2 linked regions of the Priestia megaterium genome follow. The protein of the gene in region 2 interacts with the protein of the main gene of each other region in a pairwise test. Links are inferred from orthologs where the notes say so. Each region holds a gene or a part of one and is shown on either strand. Other genes may lie near its edges.

What was found. Proteins that work in one complex are often made in the same cells at the same time.
Region 1: the proteins of LIS78_RS13260 (region 2) and grpE interact in binary tests that used the Escherichia coli proteins (3 or more experiments, as listed by UniProt). The link is inferred for Priestia megaterium from one-to-one orthologs.

The regions. Positions count from the first base shown.
Region 1 is NZ_CP085442.1:4,450,594-4,453,387, forward strand. It holds grpE (nucleotide exchange factor GrpE), read right to left. Parts: upstream 1,781-2,794; coding sequence 1,220-1,780; downstream 1-1,219. Other genes in the region: dnaK (molecular chaperone DnaK), read right to left, coding at 1-1,189; hrcA (heat-inducible transcriptional repressor HrcA), read right to left, coding at 1,886-2,794. UniProt on the Escherichia coli protein: Participates actively in the response to hyperosmotic and heat shock by preventing the aggregation of stress-denatured proteins, in association with DnaK and GrpE. It is the nucleotide exchange factor for DnaK and may function as a thermosensor.
Region 2 is NZ_CP085442.1:2,620,598-2,624,850, reverse strand. What follows is about bases 756-3,614. They hold LIS78_RS13260 (Nramp family divalent metal transporter), read right to left. Parts: upstream 2,896-3,614; coding sequence 1,615-2,895; downstream 756-1,614. Other genes in these bases: LIS78_RS13255 (PD-(D/E)XK nuclease family protein), read right to left, coding at 3,052-3,614; LIS78_RS13265 (hypothetical protein), read left to right, coding at 1,042-1,497. In the rest of the region: LIS78_RS13270 (hypothetical protein), read left to right, coding at 63-686; more of LIS78_RS13255, read right to left, coding at 3,615-3,981. UniProt on the Escherichia coli protein: H(+)-stimulated, divalent metal cation uptake system. Involved in manganese and iron uptake. Can also transport cadmium, cobalt, zinc and to a lesser extent nickel and copper. Involved in response to reactive oxygen.

The sequences.
Region 1 (2,794 bases), 1.8 Mb from region 2 along the record:
AGAATACTTGTGATTTACTTGTTGGAATCGTCGTATTACGCTCAATTAGCTTTGTAAATACGCCACCCATTGTTTCGATACCTAGTGATAAAGGCGTTACGTCTAGTAATACAACGTCTTTTACATCCCCAGTTAATACGCCACCTTGAATTGCTGCACCAAGTGCAACTACTTCATCAGGGTTTACACCTTTGTGAGGATCTTGACCAGTTTCTTTTTTGATTGCATCTTGTACCGCTGGGATACGAGTTGAACCACCAACTAAGATTACTTTATCAAGTTCGCTTGCAGAAAGGCCTGCATCTTTTAAAGCTTGACGCACAGGAGCCATTGTACGCTCTACAAGGCCTGCTGATAACTCGTCAAATTTAGCACGTGATAAAGATACCTCTAAGTGAAGAGGACCAGCTTCTCCAGCAGTGATAAATGGTAAAGAAATTTGTGTAGATGTTACGCCTGATAAATCTTTTTTCGCTTTTTCAGCCGCATCTTTTAAACGTTGAAGCGCCATTTTATCTTTGCTTAAATCAACGCCGTTTTCTTTTTTGAATTCAGCTACTAAATAGTCGATGATTACTTGGTCAAAGTCGTCACCACCAAGGCGGTTGTCACCTGCAGTTGCGCGAACTTCAAATACGCCGTCGCCAAGTTCTAGAATAGATACGTCAAACGTACCGCCACCAAGGTCATAAACTAAAACTGTTTGATCTTCATCTGTTTTTTCTAATCCGTATGCAAGTGCTGCTGCAGTAGGCTCGTTAATAATACGCTCTACTTCTAAACCAGCAATTTTACCAGCATCTTTTGTTGCTTGACGCTCAGCATCATTAAAGTAAGCAGGAACTGTGATAACAGCTTTTGTTACAGGCTCACCTAAATACTCTTCAGCATAACCTTTTAAATGTTGAAGAATGATAGCTGACATTTCTTGAGGCGTGTATTGCTTTCCTTCAGCTTCTACCTTATGGTCTGTACCCATATGACGTTTAACTGAAATAATTGTGTTAGGGTTTGTAATAGCTTGACGTTTCGCTACTTCCCCAACTTGACGCTCACCGTTTTTGAATGCCACAACTGATGGCGTTGTACGGTTTCCTTCTGGATTTGGAATTACTTTTGGTTCGCCGCCTTCTAATACAGCGACACAAGAGTTAGTTGTACCTAAATCGATACCAATGATCTTACTCATTGACAATGACCTCCTTCATAATATGTAGTGTTATTGATTCACTTTAACCATCGCAGGGCGGATGATTTTATCTTTTAATTTGTAACCTTTTTGAAGCTCTTCTACTACCGTGTTTGGTTCGTATTCATCGTCTTCTACTTGCATCACTGCTTGATGCTCGTATGGATCGAAAGTTTTCCCGACTGATTCAATTGCTTCAACACCTTCTTTTTGAAGTGCCTCTACTAATTGACGGTATACCATTTCTACACCTTGCAGCACAGATTTAGTTTGTTCGTCCGCTGTGTTAACTTGTAATGCACGTTCAAAGTTATCAAGTGCTGGTAAAATATCCGAAACTAATGATTGAGCACGGTATTTTTGAGCAGCTTCTGCATCGAGACGTGAACGACGACGGAAATTATCGAAATCAGCTTGTAGACGTAAGTAGCGATTCTCTTCTTCTTCAAGCTGTTGCTTTAATTGATCATTTTCTTGTTGAAGAGGGTTTACTTCCTCAGACACTTCAGCTTCAGTTGCTTCAGCAGCGTCTGTTTGAACTTCTTCAACCACTTCTTCGTTTTGTTCTTCTACTTGCTTTTCGTTTGACAATTCATTCACCTCCCTTAAATGTTTACACACATTTTCACATTTTAAACAACGATTTTTATTTTATCACAGGGAAAGGATGGAAGTAATATATTCCACCCGATTCCTTTATTCTTTATACAAGTTTGTTAATACTTGAGACATATCTGATGACAGCAGTGTAAGCAAACTAATCACACGCGCATATTCCATGCGGGTCGGTCCTAGTATAGCAATTGTGCCAAGCTGTTCGTGACCAAAGGAATAACTAGCTGTAATTAAGCTGCACCCTACCATTTCATTCAATTTATTTTCATGGCCAATTTTCACATGTATGCCAGCCTCATTTGGGCTTAACAGCTTATAAAACTGCTGTTCATGTTCAATAATGTTAAACAGCCCGCGAATTTTATTAAGATCATGAAATTCCGGCTGAGCAAACATATTCGTTTTGCCGCCAACTACTAATTTGCCATTCATGTTGAGCTTTAATGCATCATTGAGTATATCCATCGTCTGCTCATACCCTTGAATATGGCTTTTTAAGAGCGTCGCTACTTCTTTGTACATTTTATCATGTAAATCAGTAATGCGAACGCCGATGAGCTTTTCGTTTAAAATGTTAACCATTTTTTCAATATCGGAAGGTTGAATACTGCTCGGCAGCGTAATCGTCCGACTTTCAACGTGTCCTGTATCGGTCACAATAATGGCAACAGCTGACTGAGCCGTTAAAGGTAAAATCTGAAGCTGTTTTAACTTATGGCTGACCGCTTTTGGTCCTAGCACAATAGACGTTAAACTCGTTAAATCAGATAAAATTTGCGCTGACTTTTGAACGAGCTGCTCCAGTTCTACAATGCGTTCAGCGAATACCGAACGTACCGTCGAAACGTCGCTTGCTTTCAAGTGCTGCGGGGACACTAGATGATCAACATAATAACGATAACCTTTCTCAGACGGAACGCGCCCTGAAGAAGTATGAGTTTTTTCAATAAATCCAAGTTCTTCTAGGTCTGACATCTCATTACGAATCGT
Region 2 (4,253 bases):
TCCTTTATTCCCATTTAAATACCATGTAGCATAGAATGTAGACTAGTCATTGGAGGAATAACATGAAGAAAATAGTTACCAGAAGCCTTGTAGCGGCTGTTTTGTTCACAAGTCTCGCCGCTTGCGAAGACAAACAAGGCGATACGCACGTCACTTACAAAACCCCTCAACCTAAACATGCCCCGGGAGCAGACACCATTTCAGCAACAGATGAAACGATGGCCCCTGTAAGTCGGGTAGCTCAAGAAGATGAAACCGATGATCGATTAGCATTTGGAGAACGATCAAAACACGGTCAATATTATGTGTCCCCAACGGATGCCCAATTTTATCCTGTTAAAGGAGCTAAACAAGTAAACACCCAGTACATTGTCGTATCCGTTCAGTTCCAGCGAACACTTAATGAACATTCGACTGTAGTATTAAACGACACAACGTTTACATTACAAGACACGGCAACTCATCAAACCTACGAACCGTCTGATGGAGGAAATTTAGCTACAGAAACCCCGCACACCCTGTGGACAGCTTTTTCATCACCGTCACTATTTAACGATGAACCCCTCAAACTCGATGTCGCATTTAAAATTCCAAAAAAGGCCAACCATACGTATAACCTGTTAATTACACAGCAATCAGAACGAGCAGATGTATTTAAGTTTGAAGAAGCCAAACAAGATTATTAATTACATACAGAAAAAATGCCTGTCTTTTGTTTTATAGAAAAAGAAGGCGTTTTTTGTAAAACCATCTTGTTTCTCATAGAAAGAGCAAACGATACTACAACCCCTGAATAAAAAGAAGGAATATACAAGGGAAGCGTAGCAAACGATAGACATAAAAAGAGAATAGACATAAAGCGCGTTAGTATAGTCAAGTTCAAAAAGAACGTGTATCATTGTAAGTGTCGGTAAAAACAGCTGGAGATAAAATTTGAATAAAAAGTTATGAGAAAGGAAAAGGTGCGTACATTACGCTAAAGACATAATGAACTATAATAATACAAAAACAAACACTGAATTCAGTAATAAAAAAATAAACATGCATTTAAATAGAAAACTATCCGCCGTTATTATAGCTGCGTTTCTTTTCGCTTTGCTTTTTTGTTTTATACCAGGTATAAAAGAGTCAATTCCTAATTTTTCTATTAAACAAAACAGCCCGCATTTCATCGATTTATTTCCTTTATATCTCTTATTCTTTACGCCATTCTTTCTAATAATGGGGACGTTAGGCACGGTTATCGTTGATTTATTAGTCAGTGCTTTTGTAAAAGACCGTAGTAAAAAAAATGATTTTATCATGTCATTCATATTCCACGCCATTTTTGGGTTTTTAATGTTTGAATTCGGAATGATGGGCGTCATTCTTATTTTTATTGTTGATCGTATTCTTTCAATCCGTAAAAAAAACTACTCTTATTTATATCCAGTGGGTTACCTAGTGCTATCGGCTATTATTGGAACTCTCGTCTATTTCATTTTTGCTATGGTTTAATAAAAGAATACTAAAAAAGAGACCTCAAAAAGTTAGATGCAGCCTAACAAATGTGGTCTCTTTTTTTGCTTTTTTTCTTCTTAAAAAAAGCACTATTTGGGTAAGTTGTTTAGTTTGCTATGCTATCGTTTGATAAATCAAAAAGATATTTAAACAAATGACTAATGCAGCTATCACCCAAGCTACAGTAGTTGTTGCTTTATGATTAACCAATCCGCCCATGATTTTTTTATTACTCGTAAACATAATAAGAGGAACAAGCGCAAATGCAATTCCGAACGATAAAATAACTTGACTGACAACTAGTGCACTTGTTGGATTTACGCCAAATCCGATAATCAAAAGCGGCGGAATAATTGTAATGAACCGGCGAAGATATAAAGGAATTCTGCGTTTAATAAATCCTTGCATGATGACATCTCCAGACATTGTTCCGACCGAAGAACTTGAAAGTCCTGAAGATAATAATCCAACGCCGAACGCAATAGCTGCAAAGGGACCAATTAAATGTTCAAATTGTGTAAAAGCCACGTCCAAATCTTGCACGTTTAGTCCGTTTTTAAAGAATAGAGCGGCTGCGACAATCAGCATGCTTGCATTAATTGCACCAGCGATAATCATGGCAATAACAATATCAATAAATTCAAAGCGGAAAATCGCTTTTTTCTCCGATTCTGTAGTTCCTACCACGCGGCGCTGCGTAAGAGCTGAGTGCAAATAAATCGCGTGCGGCATAACTGTAGCACCTAAAATCCCAGAAGCTAACAGCACGCTGTCTGTTCCGTGAAACTGAGGGACAAATAAGCCGTGGACAATACTTGCGCCGTCTGGATGCGCAAGAAACATTTGAGTCCCAAAAGCTAATACTACAATAAAAACCATCGCCGCAATAGCTGCTTCTAGCAGTCGAACACCTCGTCTTTGTAACTCTAAAATAGCAAAAGAACCTACCGCTGCGATAAGTGCAGCTGGGAACAAAGGAATATGAAATAATAAATAAATTCCAAGAGCAGCCCCAATAAATTCTGCTAAATCCGTCGCCATAATGACCAATTCCCCTTGGATCCAAAGCCCAAAAGAAACGAAGGACGGGAAGTGTTCCTGTGCTATCTCAGGTAAATTCAAGCCCGTTGCAATCCCTAATTTAGCTGATAACGATTGAATTAAGACAGCCATTAAGTTAGAAATTAATACAACCCAAAGCAGCATGTATCCGTATTGAGAGCCTGCTGCAATGTTAGTTGCAAAATTCCCTGGGTCAATATAGGCAACCGCTGCGATAAAAGCAGGCCCTAAAAAAGGCAATAATCGCTTAATTCCTTTTGTTTTACCTGACAATACGTCTTGAGCACTTAACTGCATAGCTGATAAGGCTTTACTGCCGTTTTGATCTTTCATGTCTAGTGCTCCTTTCTTTGATGAACAATAAATAGCCCAAGCTAATTTTTTTATATGAAGTATAAAATGTTTCCTTAATGCAAATTATATGCTAACAAAGGTTCTTTTGACAATAAAAAAGTTTAGTGAAAAATATAAATCATCTTCAGATATTTTTTATCTCGTTTGGCACAATTCTTTAAATGCACAGCCGTGACAGGAAGCGGGCGTATCTGCTTGAGGGAAATGCTCAAGCGGAAGAGGCTGATTTACCTCTGAGTGTTCCAAAAAAGTTTTCATATAATCAATGCTTGTATCGATTTGCCAAAGAATCGCTTCAATTTCGTGAAGAGTAAGCTGATACGTACGCGAACTGCCTGAAAGCAAGTATTCGTTTCGGACTTTTATCTTATCAACGGAAATATTATATTCAGCTAGCACGTAGAGGGCGTATATCGCCAGTTGAAACAAATCATCTTTTGTTTGTTTACTTGTTTTCCAATCAACAATCGTAAATTGGTCTGTGACTGGATTTTTAAAAAGAGAATGAAAAGGCGCATATACTTTATGATCATACACATTTATAGAACGAAACGACTGATGAGGCTCTACTTCTAAAAAAGGTGAAGATAAGATGTCGCAAAACGATTTACTTTGTAAAAAGTGATGTACACAAATGTGTACCCGTTTTTGCATGTCTTTAAGATCTTTTTTAGAAATATAGCCGTTTTCGTAGAATTCTAAAAGCATCTTATACTGAGCAGGCTTATGATACCAAAGCTCTCCATAGTCAGTAGAATCACGCAGTGCGTTATTTAGTAGTTGCTGCACTTTCTCGACTAAGCTCTGTTCATTCGGGACAAGCTTTGTAGATGTATAGTCAGAAATGGCCTCTGTAATCACTTGACGAACGGCTTGTCCGGCGTACATAGATAAAGTGGAAACCTTTTTTAAACGATAAGCACTCTGAGACTGCGCAGAAGCGCTGTCAAGCCATCCGTTATGTGAGGCATAATAATGATATGCATACTTTCGGTTGCACTGTGTGACCATTTTATGCCTGGAGTACGACCATGAAAATTCAGGGAAATCAGTGATTTGAAACAAGCTATTCACATCCTTTTTCAAAAACTGCGCATAGGTTGGTCTATTAGTATATTCGTACATGAGTTAAAATAGACTAAAAATGTAGAGAGTGAATAGCTACGCATGCATATTATTTTGTGGATTCTCGCGAAATATGTATAAATAGAAAAAACTATTTAAAAATTGATTGCTTTTTTCTGTGGCGGATGTTATATTAATAAAGCGATGAGCTAATTTGTGTAAGTCGAAGGACATGCTTTCGAGCTAAACGTGTGAATGTGGTCACACGGTCC